Regions from separate parts of the Dickeya aquatica genome, predicted to be linked through region 2. Evidence: predicted binding sites of a transcription regulator. Region 2 holds the regulator's gene; the other holds the start of a gene.
The links. Region 2 encodes CRP, which controls carbon source genes, mostly activating them, when cyclic AMP is high. Its sites were predicted from a motif close to ATGTGANNNNNNTCACAT; they were not measured.
Positions count from the first base shown of each region.

Region 1: a site for CRP is predicted at 1,537-1,554, ahead of DAQ1742_RS09540 (2-hydroxycarboxylate transporter family protein). Genes of this name have one in related genera too.

Region 1 covers NZ_LT615367.1:2,119,982-2,123,071, forward strand. The annotation lists gene DAQ1742_RS09535 (ATP-binding protein) at 1-1,187, opposite strand, end outside; gene DAQ1742_RS09540 (2-hydroxycarboxylate transporter family protein) at 1,610-2,977, shown strand; gene DAQ1742_RS09545 (fumarylacetoacetate hydrolase family protein) at 3,043-3,090, shown strand, end outside.
Region 2 covers NZ_LT615367.1:4,064,138-4,076,620, reverse strand. The annotation lists gene DAQ1742_RS18530 (PTS sugar transporter subunit IIA) at 1-143, shown strand, start outside; gene DAQ1742_RS18525 (L-ribulose-5-phosphate 4-epimerase) at 188-880, shown strand; gene DAQ1742_RS18520 (3-keto-L-gulonate-6-phosphate decarboxylase UlaD) at 1,011-1,658, shown strand; gene crp (cAMP-activated global transcriptional regulator CRP) at 1,754-2,386, opposite strand; gene DAQ1742_RS18510 (OsmC family protein) at 2,712-3,119, shown strand; gene DAQ1742_RS18505 (phosphoribulokinase) at 3,159-4,028, opposite strand; gene DAQ1742_RS20760 (hypothetical protein) at 4,027-4,155, shown strand; gene DAQ1742_RS18500 (YheU family protein) at 4,213-4,449, opposite strand; gene DAQ1742_RS18495 (hydrolase) at 4,454-5,383, opposite strand; gene DAQ1742_RS18490 (LysE family translocator) at 5,599-6,204, shown strand; gene DAQ1742_RS18485 (ABC transporter ATP-binding protein) at 6,263-8,182, opposite strand; gene kefG (glutathione-regulated potassium-efflux system ancillary protein KefG) at 8,319-8,870, shown strand; gene kefB (glutathione-regulated potassium-efflux system protein KefB) at 8,874-10,682, shown strand; gene DAQ1742_RS18470 (YheV family putative zinc ribbon protein) at 10,736-10,945, shown strand; gene slyD (peptidylprolyl isomerase) at 11,089-11,667, shown strand; gene eat (ethanolamine permease) at 11,810-12,483, opposite strand, start outside.

The sequences.
Region 1 (3,090 bases), 1.9 Mb from region 2:
CTGGCGAATTTACCGAGCAGTAAACCACACAGAGCTGGCGAGCAGATACGGCTGGAGATGAAATCCAGCACCGCTTGCGCCCCTTCAGATTGTGCTTCAATGTAACGAATCGCTTCTTCATAGCGCTTGAGGTGCAGTAACCCCGCGAGGGTGGCGGTCCAGTTTAGCTGTTCATGACGCAGGATGCGCAGGCTGTTGGCATAGCGCTTCACCTGGCTTAACTGCATGCTCAGGGTATGAATATCATTCTTATCACGAAAACTGATGACCCAGCCTTGCAGTTCGTCTTCGAGCATAATACGTACCCGGCTGGCGATGACCGTCACCTGATTAAAGCGGCAAATTTCATCATGGGTATCGTTTTTCCACATCGTGTCACAGGAGAAAAAGGGAACCGGTGTGATGACGTCATCTATCAATAGGCCCCGCAGTTGCCAGGATGGCATACCCAACCCCAGCAAATCCTTTGCGGCATGATTGATAACGGCAATACGGCGTTGTTGGTCGATAGCGATGACGCCTTCATAAATGGATTCCAGCAGCGCTTTTTGCTGGCGCACCAGTAGCCTGATTTCCAGCGGCTCTAAACCAAACATCTGTTTTTTCAGGTTGCGGGAAAACCACCAGGAGAAGAAGAACAGAGCAATCAGCATACTGGTGATAAATAGTCCGACACTCGCTACCTTGCTCCAGGTCAGGTTATCGATACGTTTTTTCAGATAGCCGACAGAGACAATACCAATGACCTGATCACCATCCATAATTGGCGCTTTGCTGCGCAGTGAAATGCCGATAGCACCCCGGCGTAATGTAATGGAGCTTTGTCCTTCCAGAACCTCTTTATTGTCACCCCCAATCATTTCAGTTCCAAGGAGGGACGGTTGTTCAGAATGATAAAGATGGGTAGCACTGTTATCGCCAATGACAATAAAGCTGGCATCGCTGCGGGCTTTAATTTGATCAACCAGATTGTCGATAGTGGTGGTATCGCGTTGTTTCACTGCCTCGACCAGCGAAGGAATAATGGCGATTTCGCGCGCTTGAATTTGCGCCCGGCTGCCTAACTCATCGTAGAGTTGCTGATCTACTGTCCGATAATAGTAAACCCCCGCACTGATAAACAGCAGCGAGAAAAAAATCATCAGGTAGATAAACAGTTTGATATGAAAGGGGAGTCTGACAGTCATATTGTGCCTATTACCTGTAAAGTGCTGAATTGACGTTGGCTAATTTATCATGAAAGGCGTAAAAAGAAGGGAACAAAAAATCGTCTTGTGAAGCGCTACGCATAAAAAATAGCATTGACGTTTATTGGTGATTTTGAACGCCGTGTAAAATAAACGTCACGTTTTATTTCATAATGATTACTTTTTTTAAACATAAAATCCATTTATTGCCCATGGTGCTTTAAACATCATAAAAACCATAAAAACTACGCAGAATGCTCTGTATTTTTTTATTTTTAATTATTTGATTTTAAAAGATAAATTAATTAAAACCATTAAAACCATAAGTGCCATTAAAACTCATTTTTTAATTTGAGGATTGTCACATAATAATAGGACTTGACCTCTTACTATGCCCGGGAAAATAACGAGGGGAGAAGGTTATGAGTACCACTGATGATTCTTATATTGTTGTGAAAGAGAAAGCCTCTGGGCAGGCTTCATTAAAAGACAAGTGGTGGCACGTCCTGGATAACTATAAAATTGGTGTTATTCCAGTGCCGCTGTTTATCCTGGCCGGGTTATTGATTGCGCTGGACTGCCTTGAAGGCAAACTGCCTAGCGATATCGTGGTGATGGTTGCCACGCTGGCGTTCTTCGGTTTTGCCTGTGGCGAGTTCGGTAAACGTTTGCCGTTTATCGGCAAAATGGGGGCTGCGGCTATCTGCGCCACCTTTATTCCGTCTGCGTTGGTGTATTACGGCCTGCTGCCGCAAGTCGTTGTAGATTCCACCACCAAATTCTATAAATCCACCAATATCCTGTACCTCTACATCTGCTGCATCATTGTCGGCAGTATCATGAGTATGAACCGGCAAACGCTGATTCAGGGCTTCCTGCGTATCTTCTTCCCGATGCTGTGCGGTGAAGTGGTTGGCATGGTGGTCGGTATGGGTGTCGGCACTCTGCTGGGGCTGGATCCGTTCCAGATCTTCTTCTTCCTGGTGCTGCCTATCATGGCCGGTGGTGTTGGTGAAGGGGCGATCCCGCTTTCTATCGGTTATGCTGCAATATTGCATATGGATCAAGGTGTTGCGTTGGGTCGCATCCTGCCTATCGTCATGCTGGGCAGCCTGACTGCCATCGTTCTTGCTGGTGTGCTGAACCAATTAGGTAAACGCTATCCGCACCTGACCGGTGAAGGCGAGCTGATGCCAAATAAAGAGAATGGCACCGGGCAGGCACCGGTTTCACTGAGCAGTACGCTGAGCGGCAAAATGGACCCGGCCAATCTGGCTGCGGGAGCTCTGCTGGCTATCCTGCTGTATATGATCGGTATGCTGGGTCACAAACTAATTGGTCTGCCAGCACCGGTCGGCATGCTGTTCGCTGCGGTTATCGTGAAACTACTGAATGGTGCGTCTCCGCGTCTGCTTGAAGGCTCTCAGGTAGTTTACAAATTCTTCCAGACTTCTGTGACGTATCCGATTCTGTTCGCCGTTGGTGTGGCTATCACGCCGTGGGAAGAACTGGTGCATGCGTTCACCATTACCAATCTGCTGGTGATTGTGTCCACCGTTGTGGCACTGGTCACGACCGGTTTCTTTGTTGGTAAGAAAATCGGTATGCATCCGATTGATGTTGCCATCATCTCCTGCTGCCAGAGCGGGCAGGGCGGTACCGGCGACGTGGCGATTCTCACCGCTGGTAACCGTATGGTGCTGATGCCGTTCGCTCAGATTGCGACCCGTATCGGTGGTGCGATCAACGTCTCTGTGGCCTTGCTGGTACTCGGCAAGTTCCTGGTGTGACGGTTTACGATAAAAAAACAAATAACGCCGCAATACGTTGCGGCTTTATTGAAACAGGAAAGATTATGAAACTTGCAAGTTATCGCCATCACGGCAACAACAGTTACGGTATT
Region 2 (12,483 bases):
ACATGGAAGGGCTGATGGAAGTGACCCAGGTGCTGGAAGACGAGAACAGCGATACCGGAATTAACCTCGATAAACTGCGGGTGTGCACCAGCCGTGAAGAGGTATTCAGTGTGATTGATAAGGCGCTGGCACAGCCTGCCTGAGCCGCAATAAGGCGCTCCGTGCAGGGGCGCAGGAGAGAATGATGATGTACCCGCAATTGAAGGCTATCGTACTGGAAGCCAACCTGTTGCTTCCCCGTCACGGCCTGGTGACGTTGACCTGGGGCAATGTCTCCCAAATTGACCGCGCTCAGGGCGTTATTGCCATTAAACCGTCGGGCGTTTCCTATGAGCAGATGACCCTCGACGATATCGTGGTAGTGGACATGGACGGGCGTGTGGTGGAAGGGCACCTTAACCCTTCCAGCGACACGGCTACCCATCTGGCGCTCTATCAGGCGTTTAGCGGTATCGGCGGTATTGTGCATACCCATTCACGCCACGGCACTATCTGGGCGCAGGCGGGGCTGGATATTCCCGCGCTCGGTACGACCCATGCCGACTATTTCTACGGCGATATTCCCTGCACCCGCGCGTTGAGCGAGCAGGAAATCGCCCGTGAGTATGAAAAAAATACCGGTGCGGTGATCGTGGAGGAGTTTCAGCGCCGGGATCTCGATCCGCTGGCCGTACCGGGTGTGGTGATCACCGGCCATGCGCCCTTCTGCTGGGGGAAAAACGCGCTGGATGCGGTACACAATGCGCTGGTGCTCGAAGAGGTGGCGGCGATGGCGCTGTCAACCCGCCTGCTCAACCCGGCGATTCATATCGATCAGGCGCTTTCTGATAAACACTATTTCAGAAAACACGGCGCGAATGCCTACTACGGCCAGCGTTAAGCCACCGCGCCTGAATAACGTCACTGTTTGAAATAGCGACTTGAAATGAATAGTGGCATCACGCCACGGGCAGCGCTCGCCCGCACGTCGCTGTTTCCGGTATTTTCACTTTTGGAAAGGAAATAACATCATGACTAAACCTATGCTGCAAATTGCCCTGGATTCGACAGACCTGGCCACAGCGGTTGAGATTGCTGAGCGTGTTGGCGGGTTCGTTGAGGTTATCGAGGTCGGTACCATTCTGGCCTTTGCTGAAGGCATGACGGCGGTGCGCACCCTGCGCGAGCGCCACCCTAAACACATTATTGTGTGTGACATGAAAACCACTGACGGCGGAGCCATTCTGGCGCGCATGGCGTTCTCTGCCGGGGCGAACTGGATAACCGTCTCGGCGGCAGCGCACGTTGCCACTATTGCCGCCTGCAAAAAAGTGGCCGATGAGTTTGGTGGCGAAATCCAGATTGAGCTGTACGGCAACTGGAGCCTTGATGATGCCCGGCAGTGGGTTGATATGGGCATTACCCAGGCGATTTATCACCGCTCGCGCGATGCGGAGCTTGCCGGAGTTAACTGGACGAGTGACGACCTCGGCCGGATGCGTGCGCTTTCTGAACTGGGGCTGGCGTTGTCGATTACCGGCGGCATTGTGCCGCAGGATATTCACCTGTTTGAAGGTATCAGCGCCAAGACCTTTATCGCCGGTCGTGCGCTGGCGTCTGAGCGTGGTAAGGCGACCGCTGAGGCACTGCGCACCGAGATCAATAAATACTGGTCGTAACGCGTCGCACGCGACACTCACCGATACGCAACGCAAAATAAGCAGGGCGGCCATTGGCCGCCCTTGCTGGTGATGGAGACACGTTGATGAAGGTATCAACGGGTACCGTAAACCACGATGGTTTTACCGTGGGCAGAGATGAGATCCTGGTCTTCCAGCATTTTCAGGATACGGCCGACAGTTTCACGGGAACAGCCGACAATCTGGCCTATCTCCTGACGGGTTATCTTGATTTGCATACCGTCCGGGTGGGTCATGGCATCCGGTTGTTTGGCCAGGTTCAGCAAGGTCTGTGCGATACGCCCTGTTACGTCCAAAAATGCCAAATTGCCGACCTTCTGCGAGGTCACTTGCAGGCGGCGGGCCATCTGTGAGGAGAGGCGCATCAGAATATCCGGGTTAACCTGGATAAGCTGACGGAATTTTTTATAGGAAATTTCAGCGACTTCGCAGGCAGTTTTTGCCCGAACCCACGCACTGCGCTCCTGCCCATCTTCAAACAAGCCAAGCTCGCCAATAAAATCGCCCTGATTCAGATAAGACAGAATCATTTCCTTGCCTTCTTCATCCTTAATCAGCACGGCAACCGAGCCTTTCACGATGTAGTAAAGCGTCTCTGCTTTTTCACCCTGATGGATCAGAGTGCTCTTCGATGGGTACTTGTGAATGTGACAATGAGAAAGGAACCATTCGAGAGTCGGGTCTGTTTGCGGTTTGCCGAGAACCATTCGCTGTTATCCTCTGTTGTAATTCACTGCGCAAATCACAGGGCTCAGAGTTCCCTGTACGGCGTGATAACATAGTTATAATTCAAATTCCGTCCTGGCGGAATGACGTCAGGGATGATACGGAGACGGTCTATCAATGACGCCGGTAAACTGGTGGCAGTCAGGCAGAGGCCCGACACACACGGGTTTACGTCCTCCGTTTGTAACACAGGTTGAGTGTAGTGTCTCGTGTTGTCTCGCTTCAGCATGATTAAGCTCTGATTATCAGGCTTTTTTGTTCATGAGCGGTGCAAAATTTCAAAAATAGTTGATTGAGGGCAAAATTATGCAGGCTCGGGTGAAATGGGTTGAAGGATTGACGTTTTTGGGTGAGTCCGCATCCGGTCATCAGGTGCTGATGGATGGCAACTCAGGCGACAAAGCGCCCAGCCCGATGGAGATGGTACTGATGGCCGCCGGAGGCTGTAGCGCCATTGATGTGGTGTCCATCCTGCAAAAAGGTCGCCATGATGTGGCCGACTGTGAAGTGCGTCTGAGCGCCGAGCGCCGTGAAGAGGCACCGCGCCTGTTCACCGCCATTAATTTGCACTTTATCGTGACCGGCAAAGCCTTATCGGAAAAAGCCGTGGAGCGGGCGGTTGCGCTCTCGGCAGAAAAATATTGCTCGGTGGCACTGATGCTGGAAAAAACGGTGACGGTGACTCACAGCCATGAAGTCATTGCGCGGGGTTAAGGCATTGACGCGCGGCGGCTTAACCACCGCCGCGAGACGTCACGCTATCCCGTTACCTTCAACAAGCCGCTGTACCAGCGGTGCCATAATCAGCTCCATTGCCAGCCCCATCTTGCCGCCCGGCACCACCAGGGTATTGATGTGCGAAATAAATGACCCCTGTAACATCGCCAGCAGATAGGGGTAATCCATATTGTTTAATCCCTGAAAGTGGATAACCACAAAGCTCTCATCCATTGAGGGAATGGCTTTGGCGGCAAACGGGTTGGAGGTATCGACCGTTGGGACGCGCTGAAAATTGATATGGGTGCGGGAAAATTGCGGCGTGATATGGGTGATGTAATCTTCCATTGAGCGCACCACCGAGTCCATCACCGCTTCGCGTGAATGGCCGCGCTCGTTGATGTCACGCACCAGCTTTTGAATCCACTCCAGATTGACGATAGGCACCACCCCCACCAGCAGGTCAACGTGCTGCGCGACGTTATGCTGTGCGCTGACAACGCCGCCATGCAGCCCTTCGTAGAACAGCAGATCGGTCGGTTGTGGTATCGGTTCCCAGGGCGTAAAGGTGCCAGGCACCTGATTGTAGGGAATAGCTTCATCATAGGTGTGCAGGTATTTGCGGGTCTGGCCGGTGCCGGTGCGGCCATAATCGATAAATGCCTGTTCCAGCTGGCTAAAATCATTGGCTTCCGGCCCGAAATAGCTGATATGACGGCCGACATCGCGCGCTTTACGGATAGCCATATCCATTTCCGGGCGGGTATAGCGGTGGTAACTGTCACCGTCTACCAGCGCGGCGCGCAGGTTAAGTTGCTGGAATATTTTACGAAATGCCAGGCTGGTGGTGGTCGTCCCGGCACCACTGGAGCCTGTAACCGCGATAATCGGGTGCTGATGAGACATGCGAACCTCCGCTGACATTGCCGCCGGTAAACCGGGTCATCGTCGTGAAATGTTTATTAAAAGCCTGAGTATGAATGCCTTGCTTATTGAAGGCGATATCTTGCGAACCGTCAGGGATATCCGATAAGTGTTAGCATATCTGTTGCCTGCCGACACGCCAATTTGCGTGTTTCACCCCCGTGACTCACGGGTGTTCGCGCTCTGTACGGCCAAGCTGGCGGCGCGGCATGATATTGACGGTTTCATGCAGTTCAGACCACACCAGCACCACCTCGCCCTGGCGTAACTGCTGCTCGACGGCGGCGACTTTCTCTTCCAGCGTGCGTTCATGCTCACCGTAATCGGTGCCTTCGCGCAGCACAAAGGCTTCAATCAGGTTTTTTAGCGTCGGTGCCGCCAGTTCCTGCCAGGGGATTATCATGGTTTCAGCTCCGCTTGGGTTCCAGATACGCAGTCAGCCAGTCAGGGACGCACTGCTCCAGCCATAATTGTGGTTGACGCCAGGTACCGCTGACAAAGCCGACATGGCCGCCGTGCTGCGTCAGGCAGTAGTGGATGTTGCCCGGCAATTGCGACAGTTTAGGGATAACCTCCGTTGTCATAAACGGGTCATCTTTGGCATGTACCACCAGCAACGGCTGGCGAATCTGCGCCAGTCGCGGCAGGGCGCTGCTGCGCCGGTAGTAGTCATCCGCATCAGCAAACCCGTGTAACCGGGCGGTGACGAGCTGGTCGAACTCTTTCAGATGGCGGATTTGGCGCAAGCGCTCTGCCGAAACCGGCAGGCAGTTGGGGTAGGCAGCAAGCTTGCGCAGCGCATTGCGGCGTAACAAATTAAGCAAATAGCCCTGATAAACGCGAGAAAATCCGCGCTCCAGCCGACGGCTGCACGGCTCTAGCTGCAACGGTGCCGAGATAATGGCCGCGACGTCCGGCAGGTTGGCGCTATCGTGCTGGCTCAACAGGCAGGCGAGCATGTTGCCGCCAAGCGAGACGCCGATGGCAGCGGTAGGGGCATTGCCGAAGGTGCGCGCAAGCCAACCGAGGAAGTAGCTCGCGTCATCCGTTTCCCCGGCGTGGTAGCCGCGAGCCAGTCGGTTGGGCTGGCGGCCACAGCCGCGAAAATGCATCACCACCGCCAGCCAGCCGCGTTGCTGGCAGGCGGCCATCATGCCGTGGGCATACGGGCTGTGAAAACTGCCTTCCAGCCCGTGGAACAGCACCACGCGCGGCTTGTGCCGTGCCGCTGCCGGGTCTTCGCTCCAGGCCAGCTCTACAAAGTCACCATCCGGCAGCGTGAGTGTTTGCCAGTGCGGCTGGAGTGCCGGGCGACGGCGCAGCAGGCGTGGCAGCATCGTTTGCAAATGAGGGTTACTGCCTCCTGCCAAAGGCTGAAATGGCAGGTTGTTGTGTGAAATCCGGTTCATAAACAGTGAGTGATGAGCCATTCGTCATGATGAAACGGTGCCCCTGCACAGGGATACCGGGCGAAAAACTTGTCTGTGCCGTGGTGCGCTGTTAGCTTGATGGTTTCATGCCAAATTGATACCTATTAAGGGATTGCTGTTTCATGGAGCACGTCGGTCTGTTTTTCTCAATGCTCGGTTTTTTGTGGGTCGCCGCCATTACGCCAGGCCCTAATAATATGCTACTTACCGCCTCGGCGGCCAATTTTGGTCTGTGGCGCTCAATGCCGCTGATGATAGGCATTATGCTGGGTATGCAAAGCATGCTGCTGCTGGTGGCGCTGGGATTAGGCAGCCTGATTCTGCTGTATCCGACGCTGCATCTGGCCTTAAAGGTACTGGGTAGCCTCTACCTGCTCTGGTTGTCATGGAAAATCGCCACCGCCGCTTATGAGCGGCTTGATACCGAGAGTGCGCCCTCACGGCCAATGCCGTTCTACCAGGGCGGGCTGTTGCAGTTTCTTAACCCGAAAGCCTGGTTAATGGCATTGGGCGCAGTGGCTGGTTTTAGCCTTGCCGGTGAAGGCTATGTCGGCTCGGTGGTCGCTATCAGTATCGCAATGTTCAGCGTTAATTTGGTCGCCGGGTTTATCTGGTTAGGGTTTGGCGCGCTGATAGGCCGCCTGCTGCAAAGCCCGCGCGCCTGGAAAATATTCAATCTGGCGATGGGCGTGCTGACGGCCACCTGCGTGTTGATGGTCTGGCACTAGTCTGGTGTGACGCACGGCGGGCTTTCAGGCCGCGCCGTGATTAACGCCAGTGTATGCCTTACGCCGGGTTTTCCGCTTCACGCAGGAACTGCTCAAGCTGCTCTTGCGCGTCCAGCCACGCCATTTCCGCGTCTTCCAGTGCGGTTTTGGTGCTGCTTTGCTGTTGCAGGCAGTCGGTTAGCTCGCTTTTACGGCTGGCGTCGTAAAGGGCGCTATCCGAAAGGCGCTCTTCCAGCGTACTGAGCGTGGCCTGCAGTTTCTCCATTTGCTGTTCAAGCTGGCTGATTTGCTTACGCAATGGTTGCGTGAGCGTGCGCAGCTCCGCCTCCCGGCGCTTTTGCTCTTTGCGCGATTGCGCGCTGTTGGCGGCATTTTCTTTCGGCACGCTATCTGCGCTGTTGTCCTGCTTTTGCGCATCCAGCAGCCATTGCTGATAGTCCTCCAGGTCGCCATCAAACGGCTCGACCTTGCCGCCGTGCACCAGATAGAGGTCATCGGTGGTGGAGCGGATCAGGTGCCTGTCGTGCGATACCACCACCAGCGCGCCTTCAAAATCAATCAATGCTTCGGTCAGTGCCTGACGCATATCGAGGTCAAGGTGGTTGGTCGGTTCATCGAGCAGCAGCAGGTTCGGGCGCTGCCAGACGATGAGCGCCAGCACCAGCCGCGCTTTTTCACCACCGGAAAAGCGCTCGGTGTGCTCGGTGACTTTATCGCCGCGAAAACCGAAGCCGCCCAGATAATCACGCAGTTGCTGCTCGGTTTCCCGTTCAGCCAGCCGGGTTAAATGCTGGATAGGTGATTCGTCTGCGCGCAGAAACTCCAACTGATGCTGGGCGAAATAGCCAAGGCGCACGCCTTTGGCCAGGCCGATATCGCCGCTAAAGGGCTGGATTTCACCGGCCAGCAGCTTGATAAGCGTCGATTTCCCGGCCCCGTTATGACCCAGCAAACCAATGCGTGAACCCGGTACCAGATTGAGTTTAATGGAGTCGAGGATCAGGCGATCGCCATAGCCTGCGCTGACTTTTTCCATACGCAACAGCGGGTTGGGCAATGCTTCTGGCACCCGGAAACTGAAGCGGAACGGGTTATCGACATGCGCGGGCGCAATCAGCTCCATGCGCTCCAGCATTTTGATGCGGCTTTGTGCCTGCTTGGCCTTGCTGGCCTTGGCACGAAAGCGGTCAATATAGTGTTGCAGGTGGGTGACGCGCTCCTGCTGGTGCTCGTAGAGCGCCTGCTGCTGGGCCAGCCGCGTCGCACGTTGCTGCTCAAACGAGGTGTAATTGCCGGTGTACTCAAACAGCGTTTCCTGCTCGATATGCAGGATTTTATTGGCAATCGGGTCAAGAAAGTCGCGGTCATGGGAGATGAGCACCAGCGTACCGGGGTAGCTTTTCAGCCATTTCTCCAGCCAGATGACCGCATCCAAATCCAGGTGGTTGGTCGGTTCGTCGAGCAGCAGCAAGTCAGAGCGGCAAATCAGTGCCTGCGCCAGATTCAGGCGCATACGCCAGCCACCGGAGAAATCGCTGACGGAACGTTGCAATTGTTCTTGCTGAAAACCGAGCCCGTTGAGAAGGCTGGCGGCGCGGGACTGGATTGTCCAGGCTTGTATCGCATCCAGCTTGCCGTGCAAGGTGGCGATGGCATGGCCATCATTATGCGTATTGGCGGCATCCAGCTCTGCTTCCAGTTGCCGGAACTCACGATCGCCGTCAATCACGTAGTCAATCGCGGAGCGCGCCAGCGCCGGGGTTTCCTGATTCACCCAGGCCAGCGCCCAGTTTTGTGGAAACGTCATGCTGCCGCCATCGGCGCTGATTTCCCCTTTCAGCAGTGACAACAGGGTTGATTTACCACAGCCATTCTTCCCCACCAGGCCCACTTTTTGGCCGGGGTTAATCGTGGCTGAGGCGTTATCCAGCAGTACCCGTGTACCGCGTCGAATTTGCAATGAAGAGAAAACAATCATAACGCGCCAAATGTTCAAATATGTTAAATTACTGAGCAACTGTCAGGACGGCTACGCCCTGCCGTATTGCTGCTTGTATTACTGCATCGCATGGTAGCCGAAAATACCTACAATGACGACGCTTTGGAGGGGAATGATGTCGCAGCCACCGAAGATTTTGCTGCTGTTTGCCCATCCGGAATTACAGAGTTCGGTCGCGAATAAGCTGTTATTGCATTATGCCCGTCAGTGCGGGCATGTCACTGTGCACGATCTTTACGCGCACTACCCTGATTTTTTTATTGATATTCATCATGAACAGCAGTTGCTGCGGGAACATCAGTTGATTGTTTTTCAGCATCCGCTTTACACCTACAGTTGTCCGGCCTTGCTAAAAGAGTGGATGGACCGGGTGCTGGCCCGTGGCTTTGCCAACGGTGTCGGCGGTACGGCGCTGACGGGCAAGTATTGGCGTTCGGTTGTCACCACCGGTGAGCAGGAAGATGCCTATCACGCGTCAGGCATCAACCGTTACACGATGGATGATGTTTTAAGGCCGTTTGAAATGACCGCCGAGATGTGTCACATGAACTGGTTATCGCCACTGGTCATTTACTGGGCCCGGCGTCTGCCGCCCGGTGTATTGCAGGATCATGCCAGAGCCTACGGCGACTGGCTGGCCTCGCCCTTTCTTCCGGGGGAACTCTAGAGCATGGAAACATCCTCTTCGTTGCTAAATGCGGGCGTGCTGTTTTTATTTGTGGCGGTGTTGATGGTGCCGATTGCCGCCCGTCTGGGGATTGGCGCGGTACTGGGCTACCTGCTGGCCGGGATTGCTATCGGCCCTTGGGGGCTGGGATTTATTCGTGATGTCGATGCCATTTTGCATTTTTCCGAGCTGGGTGTCGTGTTTCTGATGTTTATCATCGGCCTGGAACTGGAGCCGGATAAACTTTGGCGGCTGCGGCGCTCCATTTTTGGCATTGGCGCGGCACAGGTACTGATTTGTGCGGCGGTACTCGGCAGTGTGTTGTATCTGAACCGTTTTTCCTGGCAGTCGGCGTTAATTGGCGGTATTGGGCTTGCGATGTCATCGACGGCGATTGCGCTGCAATTGATGCGTGAAAAGGGCATGAACCGCAACGAGTCCGGTCAGCTTGGCTTTTCGGTACTGCTGTTTCAGGATCTGGCGGTGATCCCGGCGCTGGCGTTGATCCCGGTGCTGGCGGGTGTGCAAGGCGAGCTGGATGACTGGAATCAGGTGGGGCTGAAAGTCGTGGCCTTCGGCGGCATGTTGATTGGCGGGCGGTATCTGGTACGGCCGTTGTTCCGCTTTATCGCGGCTTCCGGGGTACGCGAGGTGTTTACTGCCGCTGCCCTGTTGTTGGTATTAGGCTCTGCGCTGTTTATGGATGCGCTGGGGCTGTCAATGGCGCTTGGCACCTTTATTGCGGGGGTGCTGCTGGCGGAAAGTGAGTACCGCCACGAACTGGAAATTGCCATCGAGCCGTTCAAAGGGCTGTTGCTGGGGCTGTTTTTCATCTCGGTCGGCATGGCGCTGAATCTTGGTGTGCTGTACGCCAATATTCTGATGGTGCTATCAGCGGTGGCGATTCTGGTGGTGGTCAAGGGGCTGATTTTGTACCTGCTGGCGCGTTTATATGGCTTGCGTTCCTCGGAGCGCTTGCAGTTTGCCGGGGTGTTGAGTCAGGGCGGCGAGTTCGCCTTTGTGTTGTTCTCGTCAGCGGCGGCTCACAAGGTACTGAAAGGCGGGCAATTGCCGCTGTTGCTGGTGACTGTCACGCTATCGATGATGGTCACACCGCTGTTAATGCAGGTGATTGACCGCATTCTGGCGCGCCGTTTCAATGCCATCGATGAGCCGGATGAAGCCCCCTACGTAGAAAACGATGAGCCGCAGGTGATAGTGGTCGGCTTTGGCCGTTTCGGCCAAGTGATTGCCCGCCTGCTGATGGCCAACAAAATGCGCATTACCGTACTGGAGCGTGATATCAGCGCCGTGAGCCTGATGCGCAGCTATGGCTATAAGGTCTATTACGGTGATGCGACGGAACTTGAACTGCTACGGGCGGCCGGAGCTGAACAGGCTCAATCCATCGTGATTACCTGTAATGAACCGGAAGACACCATGACCATTGTGCACCTGTGCCAGCAACATTTTCCCAATCTGGAAATTCTGGCGCGGGCACGCGGGCGCGTTGAAGCCCATGAATTGTTGAAATCGGGTGTGACGCAATTTTCGCGTGAAACGTTTTCCAGCGCACTGGAGCTAGGGCGTAAGACGCTGATTACGCTGGGTATGCACCCGCATCAGGCTTATCGGGCACAGCAGCATTTTCGGCGGCTCGACATGCGCATGCTGCGAGAGCTGATGCCACAAACCCAGGGCGACGTGGCGCAAATTTCCCGTGTGAAAGAAGCTCGGCGTGAGCTGGAAGATATTTTTGAACGCGAAATGCAGCGAGAGCGGCGCAGGCCAGATGACTGGGATGAGTTTTAACCGCGCGTAACGGGCCTGCACTGCCGCCAGACGTATTACCCATGAGGAGCATCATGCAAAAAGTCACCACACGAAAACGTTTTATTGCCGGTGCCGTCTGCCCGAAATGCCAGACACAGGATACGCTGGCTGTCGGGCGAGAAGGGGAAGAGGACATTGTGGTCTGCGTGCAGTGCGGCTATCAGCAGAGCCAGTCCGATGCGCCGCCGAAGGCAACCTCTGTGCCGGCGGGCGAGATAATCGGCCTGTTTCGCCCGCAATAAAACCGAGGGGCTTGACCTGCGTGGCTTGCGCCGGTGTTCGCCCGCCGGCGCGATCGCCGAGAGTTTTTTTCCCCCGGACAGTACAGAGGGGCAATTTTCCGCTACAATTTGCGCAAAATTGATTTCCAACGCTAGGAGATATCATGAAAGTAGCAAAAGACCTGGTGGTCAGCCTGGCCTATCAGGTACGTACGGAAGATGGAGTATTGGTTGATGAGTCTCCGGTGAGCGCACCGCTGGACTATCTGCACGGTCACGGTTCGCTGATTTCCGGTCTGGAAAAAGCGCTGGAAGGCCGTGATGTGGGTGAACATTTCGACGTTAGCGTCGGTGCTAACGACGCCTACGGCGAATACGATGACAACCTGGTGCAGCGTGTGCCGAAAGACGTGTTTGTTGGCGTAGATGAATTGCAGGTTGGCATGCGTTTTCTGGCCGATACCGATCAGGGGCCGGTGCCGGTGGAAATCACCGAGGTGCAGGACGACCACGTTGTGGTTGATGGCAACCACATGCTGGCGGGCCAGAACCTGAAATTCAACGTGGAAGTGGTTGCTATCCGCGAAGCAACAGCAGAAGAGCTGGAGCACGGTCATGTGCATGGCGCACACGATCACGACCACGATCATGAAGGCTGCTGCGGCGGTCATGGCCACGACCACGACCATGAGCATGGTAAAGGTGGTTGCGGCGGTAACGGCGGCTGCGGTTGCCACCACTGATTGACCCTTCTTTGAAAAGGCCGCGTTTGCGGCCTTTTTTTATACGCGGCTCCACCCCTCAATAGCTTTGATACACTCCCCCTCTCCTCAGGGGAGAAGGGGATGAAGCCGTGCGTTAAACCCCGGGTGTCAGTAAAACCGGTTACTCTTTGCCGACCAGCATGGCATCTTGCGGGGCGTTATCGCGCTGGGTGCGCGTCATCAGGAAATAGCTGTACCCTGCCAGCATCAGCACGATAAACAGCCCGCCAATAACCGGGTTGAACCACAGCATCGCTATCAGGCAGATGACGGAGAGCCCCAGGGCAATCGCGGGCAATACCGGGTAGCCGGGGGCCAGGAAAGTGCGCGTTAACATCGGTTCGGTACGACGCAGGCGAAACAGGCTCAGCATACTCATCATGTACATCACATTGGCACCGAACACGGCCATGGTAATCATGGCGGCCGTCAGGTTCATGTCCTGTAGATGAATCCAGTTGTCGCTAAAGATGGTCGCAATACCGATAACGCCGCCGGTCAGAATGGCGCGGTGCGGTGTCTGAAAGCGCGACAGTTTCGCCAGCCCGGCAGGCAGATACCCGGCGCGCGCCAGTGCAAAGAATTGCCGTGAATAGCCGAGAATAATGCCGTGAAAACTGGCGATAAGCCCAAATAACCCAATCCACACCAGCATGTGCATCCAGCCTGAATTTTCGCCAACGACTGCTTTCATAGCCTGTGGCAGCGGGTCGTTAATATTAGAGAGGGTGCGCCAGTCGCCGACACCTCCGGCCATCACCATCACCCCCAGGGCCAGTACCACCAGCGTAATAA